DNA from 3 places in the Streptomonospora halophila genome. Region 3 is predicted to be linked to each of the others. Evidence: predicted binding sites of a transcription regulator. Region 3 holds the regulator's gene; each other region holds the start of a gene.
The links. Region 3 encodes HrcA, which represses chaperone genes, less so after heat shock. Its sites were predicted from a motif close to TTGGCACTCTCNNNNNGAGAGTGCCAA; they were not measured.
Positions count from the first base shown of each region.

Region 1 (9,775 bases), on a different contig from region 3:
CGCAACCGCGCCGCCGCGCGTATGGCCGGGGCGGTCGCGTGCGCGGTCGCGCTGCTGGCCCCGCCGGCGCCTCCGGTCGCCGCGAGCGCCGACACCGGCGGCGAGCTGCGGCCCGAGCAGTGGGGGATGGACGCCGTCGGCGCCGCCGATGCGGCCGACCGCAACGACGGCGGCGGCGTGCTCGTGGCCCTGCTGGGCGGCGGAGTCGACGCCTCCCACCCCGACCTCGGCGACGGCTTCACCGAGGGGGACGCCTTCGCCGCCGGCCCGGGATCGGGGGGCGGCGCGACACCCCTGGCCGGGATCATCGCCGGACGCGGGCACGGCCGGGAGTACACCGGCGGCGTCGTCGGCGTGGCCCCCGGCGCGGACCTGCTGTCCGTGCGCGTGGCCGAGGGCGGCGAGGACGCGTCCGACGCGCTCAACCAGGGCATCCGCTACGCCGTCGACGAAGGAGCCCAGGTGGTCCTGCTGCCGTCGGAGCCCGCGAGCGCCGAGCCGGACGAGGCGGTGGCCGCCGCTGTCGGCTACGCCAACCGCAACGGCGCCCTCGTCGTGGCACCCGCCGGCGAGGGCGGCTCCGCCTACCCCGGCGCCTACGAGGGCGCGATGGCCGTCGGCGCCGTCGGCGAGGACCTCGCGCTCACCGGCGACTCGCCCGCATCCGGCGTCGACCTGGTGGCCCCCGGCGCCGGGATCCGCGCTCCAAAGGCGGGCGGCGGCTACACGACCGCCGAGGGCACCGCTGCGGCCGCAGCGTTCGTCGCGGGCGCCGCCGTGCTGGTGCGCGCCGAGTACCCCCAGCTGCGGCCCGGCGAGGTCGCCGACGCGCTCACCTCGGGCACCCGCGACGGCGCGGCGGGCGCACAGGCCCCCGGCTACGGCGCGGGCGTGCTCGACGCCCCCGCCGCCATGGAGCGGGCCGCCTCCTCCGCTGAGGGCGAGCCGCTGTTCGACGAGGGCTTGGCCGACCAGCCCCGCGAGGAGGGGTCCGGGCTGCCGGTCTGGGCGCTGTGGACGGTCGGCGCGCTGCTGGCCGTGCTCGTGGCCCTCGTCGCTGCGCTGCTGGTCCGGCGCGCCGGTGCGAACCCCTACGACCTGCCTTCCCGCCGGTCCGGGCGCGGACGCGGAGGCGCCGAGGACCAGGGGGAGCGCGACGACCGCGAGCCGGTCGGTGCGGAGGCCCGCTCCGGCGGCACGCGGCGCACTCCGGCGGCGCGCCGCCGCGGCGGGCGCCGGCGGCGCTGAGACCGGTGCCGCTGCTCGCCGCGGCGTGCAGCTCCGGGCCGGGTCCGGCCGGGCTCCCCGGTGCGGTGGTCCGGTGCGGGAGTGCCGACCGCGCCCGGCGGCTCCCGTGCGCAGGCTTCCGCGAGAACAGGCAGGCGGCGCGGAGCGCGTCCCCGGGGGCGGCGACTCGACCGGCGTCCGGCGCCCGGCGACCGGCGGGCGCAGAGCGCCCCCGCGCACCCGCGTACCGCCGCCAGCCCCGGCGACGCCGGGGATCCCGGCCGCCGAGCACCTCCCGCGGCGTCCCAGCCGTGCCGTTGAGTGACCGCGGGCGAGCTGTACGTGGCCTCTGAACAGGCGTTTTCCCCGATGGGCGCCTTGACGAAGGGCGCCGGGCATAGAAGTCTGGCGGAATGTCCCCCAACGAGTCGACCGACCGGTCGCCCCTATCCCGCACACCCGGCGTCCCTGCGCCCCTCCCCTCGCGGCGGGGAGGCGACGTCGCGCAGGCGGCCGCAGCCGCGCTCGCCCCGCCGCCGCACTTCGTCGACGGCCGGGTGGTGGTCGTCGAGGCCGACCCGAAGTGGCCCTACCTGTTCCAGCGCGAGGCCGACCGCATCCGCGGGGCGCTGGGCGCCGCCGCGCTGGAGGTCGAGCACGTCGGATCCACGGCGGTGCCCGGCCTGAGCGCCAAGCCCTGCGTCGACGTGCTGCTCATCGTGCCCGACCCCGGCGACGAGGCGGCCTACCTGGCCCCGTTGGAGGCCGCGGGCTACGCGCTGTGGCACCGCGAGCCCGAGGCGGACGGCCACCGCGTGCTGCGCGGCCCGGACGTGAACACCAACGTGCACGTCTACGGGCCCGGCGCAGGAGAAGCCGAGCGGCTGCGGCTGTTCCGCGACCGCCTGTGCGCCGACGCCGGAGACCGCGAGCGCTACGACCGCACCAAGCGCGAGCTGGCGCGGCGCACCTGGGACAGCCTGGACGACTACACCGACGCCAAGGCCGCCCTGGTGGAGGAGATCATCGGCCGCGCCCGCGAGTCGGCGGCCGCGCGCGCCGAGTGACCGCCGCGGCGCACCGCCCGGCCGGGGCGCCGGCCCGCGCTGCTCCGGCGCCCGCGTGCGCCCGCCCGCTGGGGGAGCGCGCTACCTCAGGGCACGCAACTGCTCCTCGAACCAGCGCTTGGGCGGCAGCGCTGTGCCACTCTCGACCAGGCGCTCGCAGCGCGCGCGGCGCTTGTCGTCGGGCATCTCCAGCGCCTTGCGAAGCGCGCCCGCGGTCTGGCTGATGTCGTAGGGGTTGACCAGGAACGAGTTGGCGCCGAGCTCGTCGGCCGCACCGGCCTCGGTGGAGAGCACCAGCGCGCACCCGTCGTCGGAAAGCGCCGGAGCCTCCTTGGCCACCAGGTTCATCCCGTCGCGGATCGGGTTGATCAGCAGTACGTCGGCCATGCGGTAGGCGGCCAGCGAGCGCGGGAAGTCGTCGGTGAGCTCCAGGACGAGCGGAGTCCAGTCGGCGGTGGCGAACTCCTGGTTGATCTCCTTGGCCACCCGCTGCACCTGCTCGGTGTACTCGCGGTACTCCGGCACGTCGCCGCGGCTCGGGTAGGCGAAGGCCAGATGGGTGACCCGGCCCTGCCATTCGGGGTGCTCACGCAGCAGCTCGCGGTAGGCCTCCATGCCGCGCACGATGTTCTTGGACAGCTCGGTGCGGTCGACCCGCACGATGAGCCTGGTGTCGCCGACGCGCTCGCGCAGGGCGGTCCGCCACTCCTCGACGTCGGCCGCCGCCGCCCGCCGGCGCAGGCTGTCGGCGTCGGCGCCCAGTGCGTGCACTCCCACGTGGACCAGCCGCCCGCCGAACTCCACGGTGCGCCGGTCCCAGTCGACATCGATCGGCAGGAACGTCTCGCAGCAGTGCAGGAACGCCTCGGCCCAGCGGCGGCTGAGGAAGCCGAGGTGGTCGGCGCCGAGCATGCCCTCCAGCAGCTCGCGGCCGACCTCGCCGGGCAGCATGCCGAAGTACTCCGGGGGCGCCCACGGGGTGTGCGAGAAGTGGGTGATGCGCAGGTCGGGGCGGCGCTGGCGGAGCATGCGGGGCACCAGGGCCAGGTGGTAGTCCTGCACTGCCACGCGGGCGTTGTCGGCGGAGCCGGTCAGCAGCGCTTCGGCGAAGGCGGCGTTGTAGGAGCGGAAGCCCTCCCACTGGGCGCGGAACGCGGCGTCGAAGCGCGGCTTGTTGGGGGTGTCGTAGAGCATGTGGTGCACGAACCACAGCGTCGAGTTGGCCACGCGGGTGTAGGCGTCGGTGAAGGTGTCCGGCGGGATGTCGAGCATGCGCACGCGCATGCCGCCCAAATCGAAGCCGGCCAGGTCGAGCCGCGCCTCGGGAGCCCGGGCGGCGGCCGTGCGGTCCGCCTCGGACAGGGCGGCGCACACCCACAGCGTGTCGGTCGTCTCCGCGACCGAGCTCAGCCCGGACACCAGGCCGCCCCCGCCGCGCCGGTAGTCGAGGGAGCCGTCTTCGCCGATCGAGAAGGACACCGGTCCCCTGTTGGAAGCCACGAGGATCTGCGCCTTGTCCACCTGATCGTCCACCTCTCACCTGTCACCGTGAATCGCGCCCGACGTCTCATTGCACTACACCGGTACCGCTGACAACAGGGCCCGCTGCGCAAAGGTGTCATAGGTCTCGCCTGCCCGGGCCCCGTGCAAACCCGCCGGTTCCCCGCGGTCCCGGGGGAGGGCGCGCCGAATCCGGCCCCGGCGGCGCGGCGCCGCAGGTACGGGCGCCACTACCCCGGCGCAGCGGCGTCAGGCGTGTTACCCGGATCACTCTCCATGGAAATTCGGACGAAACGTGAGCTACAGTGGCGTGCGGATTCCGCTGCGCCCCCAGTGCCCAACTGCGGATCCCGACAACTTCATATTGCTCATCCAGAGGGGTGGAGGGACCGGCCCTGCGAAGCCCCGGCAACCATCTCGGTTTGCGCTACTCGCGATCCTGCGAGGCGGCCGAGGCAGGTGCCAACTCCGGCCTGGGGCCAGATCGGTCAGCCAGGAAAGATGAGGGGAGACGCCTCGCATGGCGATTACCGCCACGGAAACGGACACGCCCTCCGCCCGCGCCTTCGGCCCCGCCGCCGCGCTGTCCTGCCGCGAATGCGGCGAACGCTACGACCTCGCGCCCCGCTTCGCCTGCGAGTTCTGTTTCGGGCCTCTTGAGGTGGCCTACGAGTTCGGCGAGGTCACCCGCGAGGCCATCGCACGCGGTCCGAACAACGTCTGGCGCTACGCCGGCCTTCTCCCGGTGCCGGGCAACGTCGCCGAGCTGCCGAACATGAACCCCGGACTGACGCCGCTGGTGCGCGCCGACCGGCTGGCCGCCGAGCTGGGGATGCGCTCGCTGCACGTCAAGGACGACTCCGCCAACCCCACCCACTCCTTCAAGGACCGGGTGGTGGCCATGGCCGTCGAGGCCGCCCGCACCTTCGGATTCCGCACCCTCTCCTGCTCCTCCACCGGCAACCTGGCCGGCGCCGTGGGCGCCGCCTCGGCCCGCGCCGGGTTCCGCTCCTGCGTGTTCATCCCCGCGGGCCTGGAAGAGGGCAAGGTCGTCATGGCGGCCGTCTACGGCGGCAAGGTCGTGGCCATCGACGGCACCTACGACGACGTGAACCGCTTCTGCTCGGAGCTGATCGGCGACCCGGCCGGCGAGGACTGGGGCTTCGTCAACGTCAACCTGCGGCCCTACTACGCCGAGGGCTCCAAGACCCTGGCCTACGAGATCGCCGAGCAGCTGGGCTGGCGCCTGCCCGAGCAGATCATCATCCCCATCGCCTCGGGCTCCCAGCTCACCAAGATCGACAAGGGCTTCCGCGAGCTGATCGAGCTCGGCCTGGTCGAGGACCGCCCCTACAAGGTCTTCGGCGCCCAGGCCACGGGCTGCTCACCGGTGGCCGCCGCCTACGAGCAGGGCCACGACGTCATCCAGCCGGTCAAGCCCGACACCATCGCCAAGTCGCTGGCGATCGGCAACCCCGCCGACGGCCCCTACGTCCTCGACGTCTGCCGGCGCACCGGCGGCGCGGTCGCCCGCGTCGACGACGCGGCGGTGGTCGACTCCATCGCGCTGCTCGCCCGCACCGAGGGCGTGTTCGCCGAGACCGCCGGCGGTGTCACCACCGGCGTGCTGCGCAAGCTGCTGGACGAGGGCACCCTCGACCCCCAAGCCGAGACCGTCGTGCTCAACACCGGCGACGGCCTGAAGACCCTGAACGCCGTCGAGGCCGGGGTCACCGCGACCATCAAGCCCTCCCTGGACGTGTTCAAGGAGGCCGGGCTGCTCTAGAGCGCCCGGACAACCCCCGCAACCGCCGGCCGGCGAGCGAGTCAAGGAGTTACCGCAGTCATGAGCGTCAGTGTCCGCGTCCCGACCATCCTGCGCACCTACACCAAGGACGAGGCCGAGGTCAGCGCCGAAGGCGAGACCGTGCAGGCCGTGCTGTCCGACCTGGAGGCCAAGTACCCCGGCATCAAGGCGCGCATCGTCGACGACGCCGGGAAGATCCGCCGCTTCGTCAACGTCTACGTCGGCGACGAGGACGTGCGGTTCGCCCAGGGCCTGGACACCCCGACCGCATCGGGCACCCAGGTCTCGATCATCCCGGCCGTGGCCGGAGGCTGCTGACCCCGGGCCCTGATCCCGGCGCGCCCGGCCGGATCCGGCCGGGCGCCCAGCCCGCGCCCCGCCGCCCCCGAGGGCGGGGCGCGGGCTTTTCCGCTTCCGGCCGCGAGGCGTCATTGACCTGCGGGTAACGCCGTGGCGAAGTCTGGTTAGGGCATTTGCACTCGCCTAGGGGGAGTGCTAATAATGGGGTCGCTGGCACTCTGACAAGCTGAGTGCTAAACCCTGGTTCGAGGCGATGAGGCCGAGGTCCCCGGCAGAGGGGTTGCCGGAAGCACCGCGGCCGTCCGTCGCGGGCGTCGGCTCGTACCTTCGCGTATCAGCCCGGTCTCGGGAGGACAAGAAGTCTATGGCAGCCAAACTGATCGCGTTCGACGAGGAGGCCCGCCGCGGCCTTGAGCGCGGCATGAACCAGCTCGCTGACGCTGTGAAGGTGACGCTCGGCCCCAAGGGCCGCAACGTCGTGCTGGAGAAGAAGTGGGGCGCCCCCACCATCACCAACGACGGCGTCTCCATCGCCAAGGAGATCGAGCTCGAGGACCCGTGGGAGAAGATCGGCGCCGAGCTCGTCAAGGAGGTCGCCAAGAAGACCGACGACGTCGCCGGTGACGGCACCACCACCGCCACTGTGCTCGCGCAGGCCATGGTGCGCGAGGGCCTGCGCAACGTCGCGGCGGGCGCCAGCCCGGTCGGCCTGAAGCGCGGCATCGAGTCCGCCGTCTCCCGCATCAGCGAGGAGCTGGCCAACCTGTCCAAGGAGGTCGAGACCAAGGAGCAGATCGCCTCCACCGCCTCGATCTCGGCCGGCGGCGACGTCCAGATCGGCGACGCCATCGCCGAGGCCATGGACAAGGTCGGCAAGGAAGGCGTCATCACCGTCGAGGAGGGGCAGACCTTCGGGCTGGAGCTGGAGCTCGCCGAGGGCATGCGCTTCGACAAGGGCTACATCTCGCCCTACTTCGCCACCGACCTGGAGCGCATGGAGACGGTGCTTGAGGACCCCTACATCCTCATCGCCAACCAGAAGATCTCCAACAACAACGAGTTCCTGCCGGTCGTCGAGAAGGTCCTGCAGGCGGGCCGTCCGCTGATGATCATCGCGGAGGACCTTGAGGGCGGCGCGCTGCAGACGCTGATCGTCAACAAGATCCGCGGCAACTTCAAGTCCGTCGCCGTCAAGGCCCCGGGCTTCGGCGACCGCCGCAAGGCCCAGCTCGAGGACATCGCGGTCCTGACCGGCGGCCAGGTCATCACCGAAGAGGTGGGCCTGAAGCTGGAGAACACCGAGCTGGACATGCTCGGCCGCGCCCGCAAGGTCGTGGTCACCAAGGACGAGACCACCATCGTGGACGGCTCCGGCGAGGCCTCCAACATCTCCGGCCGGGTCAACGAGATCCGCAACGAGATCGAGCGCACCGACTCCGACTACGACCGCGAGAAGCTGCAGGAGCGCCTGGCCCGCCTGGCCGGCGGTGTCGCGGTCATCAAGGCCGGTGCCGCCACCGAGGTGGAGCTCAAGGAGCGCAAGCACCGCATCGAGGACGCGGTGCGCAACGCCAAGGCGGCCGTCGAGGAGGGCATCCTGCCCGGCGGTGGTGTGGCCCTGCTCCAGGCCGGCGTCCCGGTCTTCGAGAAGCTGGACCTGCAGGGCGACGAGTCCATCGGCGCCGACATCGTCCGCCGGGCGATCGAGGAGCCGCTGAAGCAGATCGCGATCAACTCCGGCCTTGAGGGCGGGGTCGTCGCGGAGAAGGTGAAGAACATGGAGGCCGGCGTCGGGCTGAACGCCGCCACGGGCGAGTACACCGACCTGTTCAAGGACGGCGTCATCGACCCGACCAAGGTCACCCGCTCCGCGCTGCAGAACGCGGCGTCCATCGCCGGTCTGTTCCTGACGACCGAGGCCGTCATCGCCGAGAAGCCGGAGAAGGCGGGCGCCGCTGCGCCCGACGCCGGCGGCATGGGCGGCATGGACTTCTAAGGCCTCTCGGCCAGAGGTCGGCGAGTCCGGTACGCGAACTCAGCCACCTGCGACGAACGGGCGGTCCCCACTGCGGGGGCCGCCCGATTCGCGTTCGCGGTCCGATCGCGCCATCGCGGCCGCTGCACCGCGTCGGCCCGGTCGGCCGGTGGTAGCGTCTTTCCCGCCTCCGCGGTGCGCGGGCGCAGCTCCGCCCGGATCCGCACGCCGGTGCGCGAGCACGCCGCGCCGCACCGCGGAGTAGGCGGGCAGACCAGCACAGGAGGCCACGATGACCGCATCAAGCGTCCGGCCCGAGGAGCCCACTGCGGTGCTCGGCGCGATCGAGGAGGCCACCGGCCGCCTGCTGCGCACCGCCGCCGCCGCGCGCCCGGACCGGATCTCCGACCCCTCGCTGCTTCCGGGATGGACGCGCGGCCACGTCCTGGCCCACGTCTCCCGCAGCGCCGAGGCGATGATCCGGATCCTGGAGGGAGCCCGCGAGGGTGTCCAGGCCGACATGTACGCCAGCGCCGAGGCGCGCGAGCGCGACATCGAGGACGGCGCCGGGCGGGCTCCCGAGGAGCAGGCGGCCGACCTCGAAGCCACCGCAGAGCGGTTGGCCGAGGTCGTGCGCACCATGCCCGAGGAGGCCTGGACCTTCGAGATCCGCCACCGCAGCGGCCGCGTCTTCCCGGCCGCGCGGGTCGTGTGGATGCGGTTGGCGGAGGTGGAGTACCACCACGTCGACCTGGACCTCGGCTACACGCCGGGCGACTGGCCCGCCTTCTTCACCGGCCCCGAGCTGGAGAGCCTCACCACGCGGTTCGCGGCCGACGAGGAGCTGCCGCCCGTCCTGCTGCGCGACACCGCGAGCGGGGCCGAGTACCGCATCGGCGCCGCCGCCGGCCCGGCGGTGACCGCGCAGGGTTCGGCCGGCGAGATCCTGGCCTGGCTCTCCGGCCGCGCCGACGGCTCCCGCCTCACGGTCCACCGCGGCGGCACCCCCGTCGAGGAGCCCGCCGCCGTTCTCCCTTCGCTCCCGCCCATGCTCTGACCCGCCGCGCCGCACGCCCGGCGGCCTCCCCGGGCCGCGTCGGCCGCGGACGCGCACCCCGGTGAAGGCGTCGCCGAACACCCATGGGCGCGTCTCGGAGTGCTCGATCGTCTCGGCGGGATGGCCGGGCGAGAACTCCGCCGCCGCACAACGGCGCCGGAAGGCCCTCGGGCAGCGCTGCGCCGGCCGCGCCCGGGTTCACCGCGATGCGGGTCCGGGCGCGCGCCTCGCCGGTGCAGGCCGTCGCGCCCAGGAGCGGCTCCGCGACGCGGAGCCCGGTTCGGCCGAGCAGGCGGTTGCGGGACGCAAGCCGATCGTTCGGCGGCCCGGCGGCCTGTGCCCGCCGGCCGCGGGGCGGCGCAGGCGCTCAGGCGACGGTGCGCGCGCTCGACTCGAACGGGCCCGTTCCGACACCCCAGCAGACGATGCGCCGGGGGCGGATCAGGATCCAGGCGGGGCTGAAGGGGAACGAGGCGCCCAGGCGCGCACCGGTCTCCTCGCCGCCCTCGGTGCGGGTCTCAGCGCGCCCGCTGACCTCGATGCCGCGCGGGGTCCACGGGTCGACCGAGGCCAGGTCGTCGACGACGACGGCGACGTCGGGGTTGGCGGCGGCGTCGCGGAACTTCTTGCTCGGCGCCATGTCGAGACCCCCCACGGCGAGGCCGTCGTTCTCCGGGTCGTAGAAGACGCCGACCGGCTTGACCCGGGGCCGGCCGTCGGAGCCCACTGTGGCCAACCGGCCGAGGGGCTGCTCGTTCAGGTACTCGATCTCGGTCTGAGTGAATGCGCTCATGGCGGGCCGCGCTCCTTGTTCCCTGCTGTGTGCGGTGCCGCCGGCGGAC
Region 1 is NZ_BAABIK010000009.1:150,118-159,892, forward strand. Features, by position in the region: gene ABEA15_RS10245 (S8 family serine peptidase) at 1-1,248, shown strand, start outside; gene ABEA15_RS10250 (GrpB family protein) at 1,641-2,294, shown strand; gene ABEA15_RS10255 (alpha,alpha-trehalose-phosphate synthase (UDP-forming)) at 2,376-3,815, opposite strand; SAM riboswitch class I at 4,160-4,302, shown strand; gene thrC (threonine synthase) at 4,315-5,580, shown strand; gene ABEA15_RS10265 (MoaD/ThiS family protein) at 5,641-5,919, shown strand; gene groL (chaperonin GroEL) at 6,266-7,897, shown strand; gene ABEA15_RS10275 (maleylpyruvate isomerase family mycothiol-dependent enzyme) at 8,169-8,933, shown strand; gene ABEA15_RS10280 (PPOX class F420-dependent oxidoreductase) at 9,301-9,726, opposite strand.
Region 1: groL (chaperonin GroEL) is a predicted target of HrcA. The motif match lies at 6,112-6,138, and genes of this name have one in related genera.

Region 2 (9,775 bases), on a different contig from region 3:
GCTCCGCCCGGTGCAGCTCCAGCTGCTCGTGCAGCTCGGCGAGCCGGTCGCGCACGTGGGCGCGGATCTCGCCCAGGCGCTCCTCGGTGGACTCGGCGAGCTTGACGACGGCGCTGTTGGCGTCGGCCACGGCTGCGGTGGACTCGGCGTGGTTCTCCTCGGCCTGGTTGCTCAGGCGGGCGACGCCCTCGCTGAGCTGCGAGGTGACCTCGGTGTGGCGCTCGCTCGCCTGGCCGTCCAGGCGCTCGATGCCCTCGCGCAGCGTGTTGTGGCGCTCCTCGGCGGAGCTGTCCAGCCGCTCGACGCCCTCGGTGAGGGCGGTGTGGCGCTCGTCGGCGCGGGTGTCGAGGCGCTCGACGCCCTCCGAGACCGCGCCGCTGACGGCGTCGCGGCTCTGCTCGGTGGCGCCGCGCAGGGACTCGGTCGCGGCGTCGAGCTTGTCGCCGAGCCGCGTGTGCTGCTCGCGCAGGGCGGCCTCGAGGGTGTCGTGGCTCTCGCCGATGGAGGTCACCAGGCTCTCGCGGCCCTCGGTCACGGCCTGCTCGATTGACGTGCGCCCCTGCTCGACGGCCGCGGCGAGGGTCTCGCGACCGCTGTCGATCGCGGCGGTGACGGCCTCGTGCCGCTCGGCGGCGGTGTCCGCCGCGCTGTCGTGCTGGGCCTGCAGGCGCTCCGAGAGCGCGGAGAGCGACTCGCGCAGCTCCGCGGAACCGGCGGCCAGGCCCTCGACGGCCTCGTCGATCCGGCCGAACCGCGCCTCGGTGCCGGCGGCCAGCTTCTCGACCCGCTCGGTCAGCGCGTCGATCCGCCCGGAGGCCTGCTCGCCGTTCTCGGCGAGCTCCTGCAGGCGCGAGAGTGTGGTGTCGAGGTGGCCGGTGATGGTGCGGATGTCCGCCCGCAGCGCGGACATCTCGGCCAGCGGCTTGACGCGTTCTCCGACCAGCGCGATGTGCTCGGCGAGGGTCTCGGCCCACTCCGGCGGGCGCGACGAGAGCTCGTCGACCCGCGCCTGGACGCCGGCGACCGACTCCGCGAGCGTCGCGAACTCGCGTTCGCGGAACTCGCGCAGCAGCCACTCCATGCCTTCCAGGCGCTGGCGCATCTCCTCGTTGACCGCGCCCTGCGACTTCTGCTCGGACATCTGGTCCTGGGCGGCCCGCGAGAGGAGGTCCCGCATGCGGTCGGAGATCCCGGTCTGACCTCCCCCGTTGAGGAAGTTGTGGTTGGTCTGTTCCACCGAGGTGCTCCTTAAGATCTGGCGCCCCCACCCGTGTCGGCTGTGGATGGGCGGTGTCCTCCTGGGTCGCCGGCGCGGCGCCGGTGGCTGGCGTCGCCGCTGTCACGGTCGGGGGTGCGGTGACCACGCGCGGTGACGCCCGGTGTCATAGGGAGAGAGCGGGCCGATCGGCCGCCGCCGACCACCCCGGTGCGTCGCCGGTCGAATCCAGGACAGGGAGAAGGGATTCAGCGGGGATCAGTTTAACGACATGTGCCTCGTTCACCGTGTTCAACTGGCAAAAATGGGCGGAATGGCGGGGGATCGATGCCTACCGATCTGTTGCGTCACGCTAGTACTGATCGGCGCTTTAGTCACCCGTGTGGTGAGAGGTCCGCGATGTCCGCTCGGTGAACGGTGTCTGCGGTGAAGCTGTGACCTCGGAACACACCAGGCACAGGGGGCGGTCCCCGACGCGGGTCAGCACCACGACGGCGGATTCGGGGCCGCTCGGCCTGAGGTCGCGGAGCAGTTTGTCCACCTCCACGGCCGATCCGCGTTTCTTAATCGTTACTGTCCCCGCCCCTCTTTCCCGTAGTTCGGCCCGCAGCCGCTTGAGGGAGAACGGCATCGTCCGGTGCACCTCGAAGGCGCGGCACAGGGGTGTGGCGACCAGGTGGTCGGAGGTGATGTAGGCGATGTCGGGATCCAGCAGCGCGCCGCCGACCAGGGCGGCGGCCTCGGCCACGAGGTGGGCGCGCACCACGGCGTTGTCGGGCTCGTAGAGGTAGCGCCCCGGCGGCGCGACGGGCGCGGGTGCGGCGCCGGGGTCGGCGGTCAGGGCCGCGGGATGCGAGCCGTCGCCGCGCAGCAGCGTGGCGCGCCGCGACCAGTTCCCGCCGAGACCCTGCCACAGCGCGGTCTCCTTGAGCTCGCCGTCCACCGAGATCCACTCGGCCGCGGCCCCTGCGGGGATGCGCTCGTGCGGGATGCCGGGCGCGGCCTTCACACAGGAGGCCGGCGCACGCGCGGCGAGATCCAGGACGCGGTCCCAGGACGGGGAGTAGGCGTCGGGGTCGAAGACCCGGCCGCGTGCCGTCCGGCGGGCGGGGTCGCAGAAGACGGCGTCGCGGCCGCCGGGGTCGACCGCGGCGGCGTCCCCCTCGCGCACGCGCATCCGTCCGGCCGGCGCGAGCTCCACGGCGTTGGCGGCGGCGACGGCGGCGGTAAGCGGGTCGGCCTCCACCGCCTCCACCTCCAGGCCCGCCTCGGCCATCGCGACGGCGTCGGCGCCGATGCCGCAGCCCAGGTCGGCCACCCGCGCTCCGGGCCCCAGCGCCCTGGCCAGCCGGCGGGCGCGGTACTCGGCGGCCACCCGGCGGGTGGCCTGCTCCAGGCCGGGCCCGGTGAAGTACATGCGTCGGGCCCGGTCGCCGAACTTCCGCCGTGCCCGCTCGCGCAGCCGCACCTGGGTCAGCGCCGCGCCGGCGAGGTCGGCCGGCGAGACGTCGGGGGCCCCGCCCGCCCCCTCGGGCGCGGCCAGCGCCTCCTCGGCCTCCCGGCGCAGGACGGTGGCCGCCTTCAGGGGGTCGTCGGGAGCCGCGGAGGCGGCCGCGAGCACGCGGCCCCCCGCCGGTGTGAGAAGGCTCGCGAACGCCTTGGCCGCGCCGGGCGCGGTTTGCCCGCTGGACACCACGTTTGTTCACCGTTCCTCTGAGGTGTTCCCTTGTGACCAGTCGTTTGACGCGCCCTATGGGCCCGGCTAATGTTCCATACTGGCACTCTCCAAGGTAGAGTGCTAATCGCGACGAGGCCGGTCTGGCACCCGCGACGGCAGGCCGCCGTGGTCGCCCCTTTGCCAAGCATGCAGTTTCGTATCTTCGAACCCGAAGGGGGAGGTCACCACCGTGTCGACCGCCACCAAGACCGTGCTCAAGCCGCTTGAGGACCGCGTCGTCGTCAAGACCCTCGAAGCCGAGCAGACCACTGCCTCCGGCCTTGTCATCCCTGACACCGCCAAGGAGAAGCCCCAGGAGGGCGAGGTCCTCGCGGTCGGCCCCGGCCGCTGGGACGACGAGGGCGAGAACCGCATCCCGCTCGACGTCAAGGTCGGCGACGTCGTTCTGTACAGCAAGTACGGCGGCACCGAGGTCAAGTACGACAACGAGGAGTACCTCGTCCTCTCCGCCCGCGACCTGCTCGCGGTCGTCGAGAAGTAAACCCTCGTCAGTCGACGAACCTTTCCGCCCCGGCCGGCACGCTGCCGGGCGGGGCGGTTTTCCTTAGCCGCCGTAGGCGTACGGATAGAGGAAGCTCACCATGCCCAAGATCCTGGAATTCGAGGACGACGCCCGGCGCGCCCTCGAACGCGGCGTCGACCGCCTAGCGAACTCCGTGAAGGTGACGCTCGGCCCGCGCGGCCGCAACGTCGTCATCGACAAGAAGTTCGGCGCACCCACCATCACGAACGACGGCGTCACCGTCGCGCGTGAGATCGAGCTGGAGGACCCCTACGAGAACCTCGGGGCCCAGCTGGTCAAGGAGGTCGCGACCAAGACCAACGACGCGGCCGGCGACGGTACCACCACCGCCACCGTGCTCGCCCAGGCGCTGGTCCACCAGGGCCTGCGCAGCGTGGCCGCCGGCGCCTCGCCCATGTCGCTCAAGAAGGGCATCGACGCCGCCGCGCAGAAGGTCGCCGACCTGCTGAGCGAGCGCGCCCGCGAAGTCGGCGAGCGCGAGGACATCGCCTACGTCGCCACCAACTCCGCCCAGGACGCCCAGATCGGCGACATGATCGCGGAGGCCTTCGACAAGGTCGGCAAGGACGGCGTCATCACCGTCGAGGAGGCCCCCACCATGGGCCTCGACCTCGACTTCACCGAGGGCATGCAGTTCGACAAGGGCTACGTCTCGCCCTACTTCGTCACCGACCAGGAGCGCCAGGAGGTGGTCCTGGACGACGCCCTCATCCTGATCAACCAGGGCAAGATCTCCAGCCTCAACGACCTGCTCCCGCTGCTGGAGAAGGTGGTCCAGAGCAAGAAGCCGCTGCTGATCATCGCCGAGGACATCGAGGGCGACGCGCTGGGCGCGCTGGTCCTCAACAAGATCCGCGGCGCCCTCGACGTCGCCGCGGTCAAGGCTCCCGGCTTCGGCGAGCGCCGCAAGGCGATGCTGCAGGACATCGCGACCCTGACCGGCGGCCAGGTCATCGCCGAAGAGGTCGGCCTGACCCTGGAGAACGCCGACGTCGACGTGCTGGGCAGCGCCCGCCGCGTGACCGTCACCAAGGACGACACCACCATCGTCGACGGCAAGGGCGAGCAGAGCGAGGTCGACGACCGGGTCGCCCAGATCCGCAAGGAGATCGAGAACAGCGACTCCGACTGGGACCGCGAGAAGCTGCAGGAGCGCCTGGCCAAGCTGGCCGGCGGCGTCTCTGTGCTGCGCGTCGGCGCGGCCACCGAGGTCGAGCTCAAGGAGAAGAAGCACCGCCTGGAGGACGCGATCTCGGCCACCCGCGCCGCGATCGAGGAGGGCATCGTCGCCGGCGGCGGCGCCTCCCTGGTGCACGCCGCCGCGCAGCTCGACGACCTCGGCCTGACCGGCGACGAGGCCACCGGCGTGAAGATCGTGCGCGACTCCCTGGTGGAGCCGGCCCGCTGGATCGCCGAGAACGGCGGCGCCGAGGGCTACGTCGTGACCTACCGCATCTCCGAGCTGCCGTTCGGCCAGGGTTACAACGCCTCCACCGGCGCCTACGGCGACCTGATGGCGGCCGGCATCATCGACCCGGTCAAGGTCACCCGCTCCGCGGTGCAGAACGCGGCCTCCATCGCCGGCATGCTGCTGACGACCGAGGCGCTCGTCGTCGACAAGCCCGAGGAGGAGGACTCCGAGGGCGGCCAGGGGCACGGTCACGGCCACTGAGGCCGACCGACACCCTGACGGCGCACTGACGGCACGGCCCCGGCCGCGCCGGACCGCCCCTGCGGGCGGCTCTCCGCGGCCCGACCCCGCGTCCGCACACCTGCGGGCGCGGGGTCGTCCTTTACCATCGCGACCCGGATTTCAGCACGGGACTCGCGTCACTTATCGGGCTTTTCCGCCAAATGTGATCATTCTGTAGCCGCACTTGGTGACGTGTAAACCCGCACAGCGGGGCATGATGCGTTACGTGGCGGATCTACGCGCAGCGGGGGGCGCGCTCGCGAGCCGAGCCGAGGCCCTGCGCAGAGCGAACGAGACGGAACTGAACTACCTGACCTCGCTGGCCGTCCAGGGTGACGACGGCGCGGTGGACTCTCTCATCCGCGAAGTCCGGCCCATGGTGCTGCGCTACTGCCGCGCCAAGCTCTCGCGTGTCTCGGGCTACGTCCACCACTCCGACGACGTCGCCCAGGAGGTGTGCATCGCGCTGCTCGCCGCGCTGCCGCGCTACGAGGACAAGGGGCGCCCCTTCGCGGCGTTCGTCTTCAAGATCGCCTCGAACAAGGTCGCGGACGCGCTGCGCCGCTCCACCCGCGCCGACGTGCCCACCGACACCGTGCCCGACTGCCCCGACGACGGCCCCGGCCCCGAGGAGGCGGCCGTGCGCACCGCCGAGGCCGAACGGGCCCGCGCGCTGCTCGACGAGCTGCCCGAGCAGCAGCGCCGCCTGCTGCTGATGCGGGTCATCGCCGGGCTCTCCGCCGACGAGACCGGGCATGCGCTGGGCATGTCCCCCGGAGCCGTGCGCGTGGCACAGCACCGCGCCCTCGCCCGCCTGCGCAAGGTCGCCACGGCCAACCGGCTGATCTGAGCCGCGCCTGCGCGCCGCCCCCGCGTTCCAGCGGCGCCGCCCCGCGCCGCACGCGTCCCCCGGCCGCCCTCGTCCCGCCCCGCCGCCGGTGCGCTTCGCGCTTCGCACGCTGTCACGTTCCGGCCCGCCGGCCTGCCATGGTGTTGCGCGGGCGTGCCGAGCCGCGCGCCGGATCGCCGCCGTCCGCGCACCGGGCACTCGTCGCCCCTGCGCATCCGCGGCGCCGCGGCGCGTGTTCCCGGCCCGCCCCGCGCTGTGAGGATCGCCACCGGGCGGGTGCGGCCGCGACCGTTCCGCTCCGCGCCCCCTCTCGGCGGTTCTAGGATGAAACGATACGCGCGAGTGGTTGGGAAGAGATATGACGCAGCTGTTCACGGGGGACGGCGGCAAAGTTCTGCCGCCGGGGCTGACCTACGACGACGTCCTGCTGGTCCCGTCCTACTCGGACATGCAGCCCGGCGAGGCCGACACCACCAGCAGGCTCTCGCGCAACATCGAACTGCGCATCCCGCTACTGTCCGCGGCGATGGACACGGTCACCGAGGCCCGCACCGCCGTGGCCATGGCCCGCCAGGGCGGCGCCGGGGTGCTGCACCGCAACCTCTCAGTCGAGGCCCAGGCCGGCCAGGTCGACCTGGTCAAGCGGTCCGAGGCCGGCATGGTCACCGACCCGGTCACCTGCAAGCCCGACGACACCCTGGCCGACGTCGAGGCGCTCAGCGCCCACTACCGCATCTCCGGGGCTCCGGTCACCGACGACGACGGCCGGCTGCTGGGCATCGTCACCAACCGCGACATGCGCTTCGAGCTGAACCGCCAGCGCTCGGTGCACGAGGTCATGACGGCGATGCCGCTGGTCACCGCGCCGGTGGGGGTGAGCCGCGAGGACGCCTTCCGACTGCTGCGCGAGAACAAGGTCGAGAAGCTGCCGCTTGTCGACTCCCAGGGCCGGCTGCGCGGGCTGATCACCGTCAAGGACTTCATCAAGAGCGAGCAGTTCCCCGACGCCACCAAGGACGCCGACGGCCGCCTGGTGGTCGGCGCCGCGGTCGGCGTCGGCGCCGAGTCCGAGGTGCGCGCGCGTGCGCTGGTCGAAGCGGGCGCCGACTTCGTCGTCGTCGACACCGCGCACGGCCACTCCTCCGGCGTGGCCGAGATGATCGCCAAGCTCAAGGCCAACTCCTCCGCCGATGTCGTCGCCGGCAACATCGCCACCCGCGCCGGCGCCCAGACCCTGATCGACGCCGGCGCCGACGCGGTCAAGGTGGGCGTGGGCCCCGGCTCCATCTGCACCACGCGTGTAGTCGCGGGGGTCGGCGCTCCGCAGGTCACCGCCGTGATGGAGGCCTCCAAGGCCGCCGGCCCCGCCCAGGTGCCGGTCATCGCCGACGGCGGGCTGCAGTTCTCCGGCGACATAGCCAAGGCGATCGTCGCCGGCGCGAGCACGGTGATGCTGGGCAGCCTGCTGGCCGGAGTCGAGGAGAGCCCCGGCGAGCTCGTCTTCATCAACGGCAAGCAGTTCAAGACCTACCGCGGCATGGGGTCGCTGGGCGCGATGCGCGGGCGCTCCTACTCCAAGGACCGCTACTCCCAGGCCGACGTCGCCACCGAGGAGAAGCTCATCCCCGAGGGAGTCGAGGGCCAGGTGCCCTACCGCGGTCCGCTGGAGGCGGTGGCCCACCAGCTCATCGGCGGCCTGCGCCAGTCGATGTGGTACGCGGGCGCCCGCACCGTCGGCGACCTGCGTGATAACGGGCAGCTGATGCAGGTCACGTCGGCGGGGCTGAAGGAGAGCCACCCCCACGACGTGCAGATGACCGTCGAGGCCCCCAACTACCACGGGCGCCGCTGACCGGCCGTGCGCCGGAGCCCCCGAACGTGCGGATCGACGGGGGACGGAGGGCGGGGCCGGAGGCACCGCCTGCGCGTGGACCGATGGGCGGGCGTACCGACCCGCGGCCGTCCGAGCCCGGGAGCACGCGAGCCCGCGCGGCGGGCGACGACCCACCAGGCCGCGTCGAACGGTGACCGAGCTGTTCGCCGAACGCGGCTGCGAGCGGACCGCGGCCGACGATGTGGTTTCGGCCGCGGGCATCGCGCGCACGAATGCTGCGGTGGTCCAGCGCTGAGGACGTGCTGCTGCGGGAGCCGCCGGCGTCGGCGACGATCCGCTGTCATCGAACCGGTCGATCGGCCCGACGGCGCCTCCACCCGGGAGGCCGTCCGCCGTGCCGGCGGCGGACCGGCCGAGGGGCTGCGGCGCGGGCGCCGCGGCGCGCGGCGGTAAACTCGGCGCGGCAGTACCCGCCGGCCGTCTTCGCCGGTGAAGCACGCGAGAGGGGACCCAAGCGTTGGCTCAGCTGGAGATCGGGCTCGGCAAGAACGCGCGCCGTTCCTACGAACTCGACGAGATCGGGATCGTGCCGGCGCGCCGCACCCGCGACCCCGAGGAAGTGTCGATCACCTGGCAGATCGACGCCTACCGCTTCGAGACGCCGCTGATGGGCAGCCCGATGGACAGCATCGCCTCGCCCGAGACGGTGATCGCCATGGGGCGCCAGGGCGCCGTGGGCGTGCTCGACCTCGAAGGCCTGTGGACGCGCTACGAGTCCCCCGAGTCGCTGCTGGAGGAGATCCGCGAGCTCGACGACGAGGCCGCCACGCAGCGGCTGCAGGAGATCTACGCCGAGCCGATCAAGGAGGAGCTGATCGGCCGGCGCATCGAGGAGATCCGCCAGGCCGGCGTGGTCACGGCCGCGCGCCTGTCTCCGCAGCGCACCGCGCAGTACCACAAGGCGGTCATCGACGCCGGGATCGACCTGTTCGTCATCCGCGGCACGACGGTCTCGGCCGAGCACGTCTCGGGCCGGGCCGAACCGCTCAACCTCAAGCAGTTCATCTACGACCTCGACGTACCGGTGATCGTCGGCGGCTGCGCGACCTACACCGCCGCGCTGCACCTGATGCGCACCGGCGCCGCGGGCGTGCTCGTGGGCTTCGGCGGCGGATCCGGGCACACCACCCGGTCCGTGCTGGGCGTGGCCGTGCCGATGGCCAGCGCCATCGGCGACGTCGCCGCGGCCCGCCGCGACTACCTCGACGAGTCGGGCGGCCGCTACGTGCACGTCATCGCCGACGGCGGCATGTCCCTCAGCGGCGACATCGCCAAGGCGCTGGCCTGCGGATCCGACGCCGTCATGATCGGCTCGCCGCTGGCGCGCGCCGCCGAGGCCCCGGGCGGCGGCTACCACTGGGGCAGCGAGGCCCACCACGGCGAGCTGCCGCGCGGCGAGCGGCTGCGCGTGGGCACGATCGGCTCCCTGGAGTCGATCCTGCACGGCCCCGCCTCCACCAGTGACGGCGCGATGAACCTCACTGGTGCGCTGCGCCGCACCATGGCCACCTCCGGTTACAGCGACCTCAAGGAGTTCCAGCGGGTCGAGGTCGTGGTCAACCCGCACCGCTGAGCACCGCGGCCCCCGGTCCGCGCGAGCCCGCGGACCGGGCGGCCCGCCTTTCACGGATACCGCCTCGACCGCGCAGGTCAGCGGATAGGTTGTTGACTCGGGCCGTACGTATGGGGTGCACTATCACGTCGGTGCCGTGTGCGCCCAGCCGAAACGCCATCCTTCCGGCAGATCGTGACCAAGACGTGAATGAGGTGTACGTGAGCGGTCCCCCCGTCACCGGTTCCGAGGAGTCCCCCGCCTCGGCCGAACACCCCCCGCCGCCCCGGTGGAAGCGGGGCATCGCCG
Region 2 is NZ_BAABIK010000010.1:57,289-67,063, reverse strand. Features, by position in the region: gene ABEA15_RS10640 (apolipoprotein A-IV repeat region-like domain-containing protein) at 1-1,237, opposite strand, end outside; gene ABEA15_RS10635 (class I SAM-dependent methyltransferase) at 1,587-2,909, opposite strand; gene groES (co-chaperone GroES) at 3,124-3,435, shown strand; gene groL (chaperonin GroEL) at 3,536-5,149, shown strand; gene ABEA15_RS10620 (sigma-70 family RNA polymerase sigma factor) at 5,397-6,020, shown strand; gene guaB (IMP dehydrogenase) at 6,379-7,872, shown strand; gene ABEA15_RS10610 (GuaB3 family IMP dehydrogenase-related protein) at 8,381-9,487, shown strand; gene ABEA15_RS10605 (lytic murein transglycosylase) at 9,688-9,775, shown strand, end outside.
Region 2: groES (co-chaperone GroES) is a predicted target of HrcA. The motif match lies at 2,992-3,018, and genes of this name have one in related genera.

Region 3 (9,775 bases):
CTCGCGCACGACCTCGTCCACGAGGCCGGTACCGGCCCCGGCGGCCGAAACGGCGTCGGGGTGGTGCTCGCGCGGGATCACCAGCACGTGCGTGGGCGCCTGGGGATTGATGTCGCGGAAGGCCAGCACGCGCTCGCCGTCGCGGACGATCTCGGCGGGTACCTCGCCGGAGACGATCTTGCAGAACAGGCAGTCGGGATCGGTCGTGCTCACCTGGGGCCTCTCCGTCCGGGTGGTCGTTGCGGCCGCCGCGCCGCCCCCGTCTCGGGATGCCGCGCGCACGGCGCACCCCATGATGCCCGAGTGGCGCACGGTGTGCTGAACGGGAATGTCCCGAGCCGGAGACCCACGCGCGGCGCCGCTGCGAATGGCGGCCGTGTTGGGCCGTCCGGCTGCCGAAGGCGGGCACCATCTTCTACGGTGTGCGTCACACCGTCCTTCCGCGGCGCCCTCCGCGCCGTCGTCCCGTCGCCAAGATGTCCCCTCTGCTAGTGGTGCTCCTGTGAGGTCGTCTCCAAAGCCGTCCGCTCCTGCGGGCGCATCCCGGCCGCCGCGCCCCTTCCGCGGCGCCGCGGGCTATCCTGTTGCTTCGCACAGCGTGGACCGCGCCGTCCTGTACCGTCAGCACACTGCCGGCGGCACGGGGACGGCGGACCGCGGGCACCCCCCGCGTCCGGGGCGGACCGCGGCGGGCGGTCCGAAGCACACGATCACGGCGATTTCGACGCGGAACGAGAAGTAGAGGTATGCCCTTTCGTAAACCCGACGACAAGGGCGCGCGTCAAACCGACGTGACTGAAACCATGGTCGCAGGAGCCCCGGCCGCACCGGTCGCCGTCGACTGGGACGCCGACCAAGCCGTCACCCAGCTGTACACCACGCAGTACCGACCGCTGGTCCGGCTGGCCACACTGCTCGTGCGCGACTCCGGAACCGCCGAAGAGGTCGTCCAGGACGCCTTCGTCGCCATGCACGGCGCATGGCGGCGGCTGCGCGACCCGAACAAGGCCCTCTCCTACCTGCGCCAGTCCGTGGTCAACCGGGCCCGTTCGGTGCTGCGGCACCGAGCCGTGGTAGAAAAGCACGCGCCCAAAGCCCTTCCCGACGCCCCCAGCGCCGAACAGGGCGCCATGGGTGAACTCGAACGAGCGGCCGTCATCGAGGCGCTGCGCGAACTCCCCACCCGGCAGCGGGAGGCGATCGTGCTGCGGTACTACGGCGACCTGTCCGAGGCGCAGATCGCCGACGCGATGGGCATCAGCCGCGGCGCAGTCAAGAGTCACACCGCCCGGGGGATAGCCGCGCTCCGCTCGGTTCTGGAGCAGACGACATGACCGAACCACCAGAGGACCCGATCGAAGAGCGCCTCCGCGCCATACTGCGCGCCGAGGCCGACTCCGTCGACTCCTCCCCCGAGGCGCTGAACGCCATCCGGGCCCGCACGCAGCGCACGAGCCGGCTGACCGCGCTGCTGAACGCCTCGTGGCTGCGGCCGTCGCTCGCGGTCGGGGCCGCGGCGCTGATCGCGGGTTCGGTTCTGCTGGGCACCCCCCAGGTGCGCGACCAGATCCTGCCGCAGTCGCTGACCAGTCCGACCGACGACACCGGCTCCCCGCCCGCGGGCGGCCCGGGCGCCACCGACAAGGACGGGATCACGAGCCCTCCGTCCCGCCCCGACCCCGCCGACCGGCCCAGCGGCGGCGCGGAGCCCACGACGCGGCCGGCACCCCCCGAGGAGCCCGAGAACAGCGGCGCGCCCTACGGCACGGCCGAGCACTGCTCCACCGGCGGCGAGCCGTCACCCGCTCCGAATCCGAGCTCCTCGACCGGGCCGGGCGCCGGCGCCGACGGCACGTCGCGGCCCGAGTGCGACTCCTCCGACGAGCCCACCGACCCCACCGAGGAACCCCAGCCGGAGGACCCCGGCGACGGCTCCACCGGCGACTCCACGACGCCGCCCGACGACGGCGGTAACGACACCGGCGGCGGCTCCGACACGCCCGGCACCTCCGACCCCGGCGACACCACCACGGGCACGGGCACCGGCGAGTCGGCGGTCGGGGTCGGCTAAGCGGTCGCCCGGCGCCGAAGCGGTGACGGGCGAGCGCGCGAGCCACGCGGTCGCCGCAGCGGCGAAGTCCCGGACGGCTGCCGGGGGTCCCGGCGCCGACCGCGCCCTCCCCCGGGCCCTTCACAGGGCGCCGGCGTTCCGCCCCGCTCCGGCGGTGCGGCCGCCGACGCTCCGAGCACCGCCCGGCGGCCGCACCGGCGGATTCACCACCGCCCGCAGCGCGCCTGGAGCACAGAGAGCGCGGCCACGCCGGCGGTGGACGTGCGCAGCACCGTCGGGCCCAGCAGGGCGCGCACCGCGCCCGCTGTCTCCAGCGCGCCCAGCTCGCTTTCGGAGAATCCGCCTTCGGGGCCGACCACCAGCACGATCCCGTCCTCGTCGGCGGGCCCCGCCCCCGCGCCGGCCGCGGGCGGCTCGGGTGCCGTCAGGCGCTCGGGCAGCGGCAGCGCCGAGAGGCGGACCCCGGCGTCCTCGTGCAGCACGACAGCGACGCCGGCCGCGGCGACCCGTGCGCAGGCCTCGCCGATTCCGGCCTGCTCGGTGACCTCGGGGATCCGGCTGCGCCGCGACTGCTTGGCGGCCTCGCGCGCGGCGGCGCGCCACTTGGCCAGCGACTTGGCCGCCCGCTCGGGCTTCCAGCGGGTGATGCACCGCTCGGCCGCCCAGGGCACGATGCGGTCGACGCCCGCCTCGGTCATGACCTCCACCGCCAGCTCGCCGCGGTCGCCCTTGGGCAGCGCCTGGACCACGGTGAGGTGCGGGCGGGGCGGCGGGTCGACGCCGCGCTCCTCGACCGCGCAGACCACGCGGTCCCCGCCGGCTTCGAGCACCCGGCAGCGCGCGCGGGTCCCGGCGCCGTCGACCAGGTGCAGGGGCTCGCCCACGGCGACCCGCCGCACCGTCGCGGCGTGCCGGCCCTCGGGGCCGGACAGCACCACGGTGCCGCCGTCGAGCCGGCCGGGTTCGCACAAGAAGACCGGAGGTGTCACACCTCACCCCAATTCCAGGGCCGGGCGCGGGCGCCCGGCACGACGGCCGGCCACAGACGCGGGCCGGCTCCGTGCGTGCGAGCACGCGGAGCCGGCCCGTGTCCGAGCGCCCGGCGGACGATCCGCGGAGGCCGCGGCCGAGGCCTCAGCGCGCCCCGAAGGCGTCGCGCAGCCGCGAGAACAGGCCGCCGTGGCCCGGGCTGAACTTGCCCGGAGGCTGGTCCTCGCCGCGCAGCTCGGCGAACTTGCGCAGCAGTGCCTCCTGCTCCTCGTCCAGCTTGGCGGGGGTCTCGACGTCGACCTGGATCATCAGGTCGCCGCGCCCCGCGCCGTCGAGGTGGCGGCTGCCGCGCCCCTGCAGCGTGATGACGTGGCCGGAGCCGGTGCCGGGCCGCAGGTCGATCTCCTCGGTGCCGTCGAGCGTCTCGAAGGTGAACGAGGCACCCAGCGCGGCGGCGGTCATCGGCACGGTTATGGTGCAGTGCAGGTCGTCGCCGCGCCGCTCGAAGGTCGGGTGCGGGCGCTGCACGATCTCCAGGAAGATGTCGCCGCGCGGGCCGCCGTTGGGGCCGACCTCGCCCTCGCCGGCCAGCTGGATCTGGGTGCCGTCCTCGACGCCCGCGGGGATCTGCACCTTGCGGGTGACCTTCTCGCGCACGCGGCCCTCGCCGGCGCAGTCGGCGCAGGGATCGGTGATGACCGAGCCCTGCCCGGAGCACTGCGGGCACGGCCGCGTGGTCATGACCTGGCCCAGGAACGACCGCGCGACCTGCGAGACCTCACCGCGCCCCTGGCACATGTCGCAGGTCTGGCGGTGGGTGCCCTTGGCCGTGCCCTCGCCCTGGCAGGTGTTGCACAGCACCGCCGTGGGGAAGGTGACGTCCTTGGTCACGCCGAACGCGGTCTCGGAGAGGTCCAGCTCGATGCGGACCTTGATGCTGCGCCCGCGCCGCGCCCGGTCGCGGGGGCTGCGCCCGCCGCCGGGCTGGCCGCCGCCGAAGAACGCGTTCATGATGTCGTCGAAGGGGAAGCCGCCCGCGCCGAAGCCGCCGGCCCCCGCTCCGCCGCCTCCGCCGGAGGGCGCGAAGGGATCGGCGCCCATGTCGAACATCCGGCGCTTGCTGTCGTCGGAGAGGACCTCGTAGGCCTGGGTCACTTCCTTGAAGCGATCCTGCGTGGCCGGGTCCGGGTTGACGTCCGGGTGGAGTTCGCGGGCGAGCCGCCGATACGCCTTCTTGATCTCGTCCTTGGATGCGTCGCGCCGCACCCCGAGGATCTCGTAGTAGTCTCTCGCCACTTACTGCCCCGCAAGTATCTGTCCGAGGTACCGAGCCACAGCGCGTACCGCTCCCATCGTTCCTGGGTAGTCCATCCGAGTGGGGCCGACCACACCGATCTTGGCCAGAGGCTGATCGCCGATCCCGTAACCGGCCGAGACGATCGATGTGGATCTCAGACCCTCGTGAGAGTTCTCGGCGCCGATGCGCACCGTCAGCATGGAAGGGTCGCCCGCCTCTCCCAGCAAACGGAGCAGCACGACGTTTTCTTCCAAAGCCTCGAGTACGTCCCGCAGGCTAGCCGACAAATCCATCGCGGCGAGATTCGCCGTACCACCGAGGACGATCTTCTCGTCGTGGCGCTCGACGAGGCTCTCCAGCAGAACCGACAGCACGGCCGCGGCAAGGGCGCGGTCGTCCGGCGGCAGCTGGCCGGGCAGATCCTCCACGGCACTGGGGACCTCGGTGAGCCACGTGCCCACCAGAGCCCGGTTGAGCATCTGCCGGAGGCTGTCCACAGCGTCCTCGCTGACCGCCTCCAGACCGTCTATGACCCGCTGCTCGACGCGGCCGGTGTCGGTGATGAGGACCATCATCACGCGCTGCTGGCCCAGCGGGACCAGCTCCACGTGCTGAACCGACGACCGCGTGAGCGACGGGTACTGTACCACCGCCACCTGGCGTGTGAGCTGGGCCAGCAGGCGCACCGTGCGCCCCACGATCTCGTCGAGGTCGACCGCGCCGCCGAGGAAGGTCTCGATGGCGCGCCGCTCGGCTCCGGAGAGCGGCTTCACGGTGGACAGCCGGTCCACGAACAGCCGGTAGCCCTTGTCCGTGGGGACCCGCCCGGCGCTCGTGTGCGGCTGGGCGATGTAGCCGTCCTCCTCCAGGGCCACCATGTCGTTGCGGATGGTAGCGGGGGAAACACCGAGGGTATGCCGGTCCGACAGCGCCTTGGACCCCACGGGCTCGTTCGTGGACACGTAATCCTCGACGATCGCACGCAGAACCGCCAGCTTCCGCTCGTCGAGCACGTGCTCACCTCCTGGCACTCCATGGTCCTAAGTGCTAATTCTATGCCGTCGTGCAAGGTCGGATCGAAAACGGGCCGCCGGATCCCGCCGCACGGCGGCGCGTCGCCTCCGACCGGCCCCCGCGCCGCCCAGCGCGGCGGCGCGACCGCGGATACAATCCCCGCCGTGCACACCAACTCCGACAGCTCGGGCAAGAGGTACGGCCCAGACGTCCTGGCGGGCGAGTGGCGCCTGCCGCGCAAGGGCGCCGTCGCCGAGGTCGCGCTGGAGCAGGGGATCGTCCTGGAGTCGGCCGACGAGGGGTTCTGCGGCGCCGTCGTGGGATGGGACAAGCGGACCGTGACCCTGGAGGACCGGCACGGCCGCCACCGCGTCTTCGACCTCGAACCCGCGGCCTTCCTCCTCGACGGCCGCCCCGTGACCGCGGTACGGCCCGCCGCGGAGCCCTCGGGCCCGGCCCGCAGCGCCTCCGGGTCGATCGCCGTGCGGGGCGCGCGCCCGCGGGTGGCCAGGCAGAGCCGCATCTACGTCGAAGGCGTCCACGACGCCGAGCTCGTCGAGAAGGTCTGGGGGCACGACCTGCGCGTGGAGGGCGTGGTCGTGGAGTACCTCGAAGGCGTCGACCACCTGCCCGCGATCGTGGCCGACTTCGGCCCGGAGCCGGGTCGGCGGCTGGGCGTCCTGGTGGACCACCTGGTGCCGGGCTCGAAGGAGAGCCGCATCGCCGAGCAGGTCGCCTCGCCCGACGTGCTGGTCACCGGCCACCCCTTCATCGACATCTGGCAGGCGGTCAAGCCGTCCGTGCTGGGGTTCTCCGCGTGGCCGCGGGTGCCGCGCGGCGTATCGTGGAAGGAGGGGGTCCTGCGGGCACTGGGCAGCGACGAGGAGCCCGGTGAGGCCTGGCACCGGATCCTGGGGTCGGTGCGCAGCTACGCCGACCTCGAACCGGAGCTGCTGGGCCGCGTCGAAGAGCTCATCGACTTCGTCACCGCGGCGCACGGGGTGCAAGACTAAGACGTGTCCGGGCGTACCGCGCGCGAGGGGTGCGCGGTGGCCTGACGGGGCACCTGATGGCACTATCGGCCCAACGCAATCGGCACAGCCAAGGGACAAGATGAGCGAGACCCCGCCCAACCGACCACAGCCCCAGGAGGGGCCCTCCGGTGACCAGTCGGCACCAGGCCGCGCTCCCTCTGGCGGGCAGCCCGGCCAGGGGCAGGCGGGCACCGGCGAGCAGCCCGGCTACGGGCAGCCCGAGTACGGCCAACCCAGCGGGGGGCAGCCCGCCTACGGACAGCCCGAATACGGGCAACCCGGCGCCGCGCAGCCGGACTACGGCCAGCCCAGCGGCGGCCAGCCCGGCTACGCTCAGCCCGGATACGGCCAGCCCAGCGGCGGACAGCCCGGCTACGGACAACCCGGCTACGGCCAGCCCAGCGGCGGACAGCCCGGCTACGGCCAGCCCAGCGGCGGACAGCCCGGCTACGCTCAGCCCGGATACGGACAACCCGGCTACGGACAACCCGGCTACGGACAACCCGGATACGGCCAGCCCAGCGGCGGACAGCCCGGCTACGGACAACCCGGATACGGCGAGCAGCCCTACCAGCAGCAGGCCCCCGGATACCCGCAGCCGCAGCAGCCCCAGCCGGGATACGGGACGGCGCCGGGCCAGCAGCAACCGGGTTACGGCCAGCCGCAACCCGGCCATCCCCAGGCGCCCTACCAACAGCCCCAGCCCGGTTACCAGCAGCCGCAGCAGCCCGGGTACGGGCCGCAGCCGGGCGCGCCGCAGCAGCAGGGCTACGAGCAGCAGCCGGGCGCCTTCCCCGGCGGCCCGCCCCCGGGGCAGCAGGGCTACCCCCAGCAGGGCTTCCCCCAGCAGCCCGGCTACGCTCCGGGCCGACCTCACCGGCCCGACGCCTCCGACGACGCCACCTGGGCGATGATCGCCCACCTCTCCGGCGTCATCCTGTCGTGCTTGGGCTGGCTGCCCGCCCTGATCATCTACTCGGTGAAGCGCAAGGACTCCCCGTTCGTCCGCCATCAGGCGGGCGAGGCGCTGAACTTCCAGCTGACCCTGCTGATCCCCTACTTCATCGCCTGGGCGGTCTACATCGGCCTCGGGGTCTTCGCACCGTCCATCTCCTGGATCGGCTCCGTGCTCGTGGCGGTGATCTGGGTGGCCTCGATCGTGCTCGGCGTGCTGGCCGCGCTCAGCGCGAACCGCGGCAGCCAGTACCGCTATCCGGTGTCGATCCGCATGGTCAAGTGACCGGCCGCGGGGCGCGGGCGGGCGGGCGGCGCCGCCGGCCCGCGCCGCGCGGGAACCCAGCACCCGGTTGCGGAGTCTGACCGGGAGAGGCCTTCAGCGGCCGGGCGCCCGGCCGAGACTCACGAGGCCCGGCCGTCCGGCAGGAGCGGCGCCGCGCCTGATGCGATCGCAGCGCCCCCGGCGGACGCCGGGGGCCACTCACAGAGGAGACCAGCAGACATGAGCTACCCACCCCAGCCGGACCAGCCCCACGGCGGCGGCCAGCAGCAGCCCGGCGGCTACCCGAACTACCCCGGCGGCTACAGCCCGCCGCCCGGGGTCGACCCCAACTACGGGCCCCAGTCGGGTCCGCAGCAGGGCTACGGTACGGGCCCCCAGCCCGGATACGGCCAGCAGCCCTACCCCGGCGGCCAGCCGCAGTACCCGGCGCCGGTGCAGGGCTACCAGCAGGGATACCACCAACAGGGCTACCAGCAGGGCTACGGGCAGCCCGGCGGCCAGTACAACCCCTCCGCCGACGAGCGGCAGATGGCGCTGATCACCCATCTGGGCGGGCTGCTCACCACGTGGGTGCTCCCGCTGATCATGTACTTCGTGAAGAAGGACGAGTCGCCCTACATCCGCCACCAGGCGGCCCAGGCGTTCAACTTCCAGATGACGATGTTCATCGGGCAGCTCGTGTCCTACCTGCTGATGATCGTCATCATCGGCTTCATCACCATCTTCGCCGTGATCGCCGTCGCGGTCATCTTCGCCATCATCGCCGCTGTGGCTTCCAACAAGGGCGAGTGGTACAAGTACCCGATGGCCATCCCGATGCTGAAGTAGCCGGTCTCCGCCCCGGAACAGGGAGGGCGCCGGCGACCGAGCGATCCGGCATGGGCGCCCTCAGGCCAGCCGGCGCACCACCGCGTCCGCCAGCAGCCGACCGCGCCGCGTCAGCACGGCGCGGCCTTCGGCGTGCGCGCCGGCCTCCAGCAGACCCTCCTCCACGGCGCGCTCCGCGTCGCCGCGCCCGCGCTCGTCGAGCAAGTCCAAAGGGCAGCCCTCGGCCAGGCGCAGCTCGAGCATGATCCGTTCGAAGCGGCGGTCGGCCTCGCCGAGCACCTCGCGGGCGTGGCCGGGCGAGCGGTCCTCGGCGAGGCGGGCGGCGTAGGCCGCGGGGTGCTTGACGTTCCACCAGCGGGTGCCGCCGACGTGGCTGTGCGCGCCGGGGCCGATCCCCCACCAGTCGCCGCCGGTCCAGTAGAGGCGGTTGTGCCGGCTGCGCGCCTCGTCGCCGCGGGCCCAGTTGGAGACCTCGTACGGGTGCAGGCCGGCGGCGGTGAGCGCGTCGTCGGCCATGGTGTAGCGGTCGGCCAGCACGTCCTCGTCGGGTTCGGTCAGCTCGCCGCGGCGCACGCGCGCCGCCAGGCGGGTGCCGTCCTCGACGATCAGCGAGTAAGCCGAGACGTGGTCGACGCCCGCCTCGACCGCCGCCCGCAGCGACTCCTTCCAGTCGGCGTCGGTCTCGCCCGGCGTTCCGTAGATCAGGTCCAGGTTGACGTGGTCGAACCCGGCCTCGCGCGCCCACTGGGCGCACTGCTGGGGCCGTCCCGGTGTGTGGGCGCGGTCCAGGACCGCCAGCACGTGCTGCGCGGCGCTCTGCATGCCGAAGGAGACACGGGTGAAGCCCTGTTCTCGCAGCCGGGCCAGCACACCGGGGTCGACGGTCTCGGGGTTGGCCTCGGTGGTCACCTCGGCGCCGGGCTCCAGGCCGAACTCGGTGCCGACGGCCGCGAGGATGCGCCCCAGGTCCTCAGGCGGCAGCAGCGTGGGGGTGCCGCCGCCGAAGAACACCGTGCTGACGGGGATCTCGGCGGAGCCCAGGACGCGGCGGGCCAGGCGGATCTCGGCGACGGCCCGGTCGGCGTAGTCCTCGCGGGTGGCGGTGTGTCCGCCGTCGCGCGAGCGCAGCTCGGCGGCGGTGTAGGTGTTGAAGTCGCAGTAGCCGCAGCGTGTGGCGCAGAAGGGCACGTGCACGTACACGCCGAAGGGGCGGGTTCCCGCGCCGGCTGCGGCGCCGGCGGGCAGGGAGCCGTCGGCGGGAACGGGCTCGCCGTCGAGAGGCACGGAAGGCATGCTTCCAG
Region 3 is NZ_BAABIK010000005.1:7,439-17,213, forward strand. Features, by position in the region: gene ABEA15_RS05825 (histidine triad nucleotide-binding protein) at 1-213, opposite strand, end outside; gene ABEA15_RS05830 (SigE family RNA polymerase sigma factor) at 804-1,334, shown strand; gene ABEA15_RS05835 (hypothetical protein) at 1,331-2,071, shown strand; gene ABEA15_RS05840 (16S rRNA (uracil(1498)-N(3))-methyltransferase) at 2,275-3,060, opposite strand; gene dnaJ (molecular chaperone DnaJ) at 3,206-4,357, opposite strand; gene hrcA (heat-inducible transcriptional repressor HrcA) at 4,358-5,371, opposite strand; gene ABEA15_RS05855 (DUF3097 domain-containing protein) at 5,537-6,385, shown strand; gene ABEA15_RS05860 (DUF4870 domain-containing protein) at 6,486-7,646, shown strand; gene ABEA15_RS05865 (DUF4870 domain-containing protein) at 7,866-8,474, shown strand; gene hemW (radical SAM family heme chaperone HemW) at 8,535-9,767, opposite strand.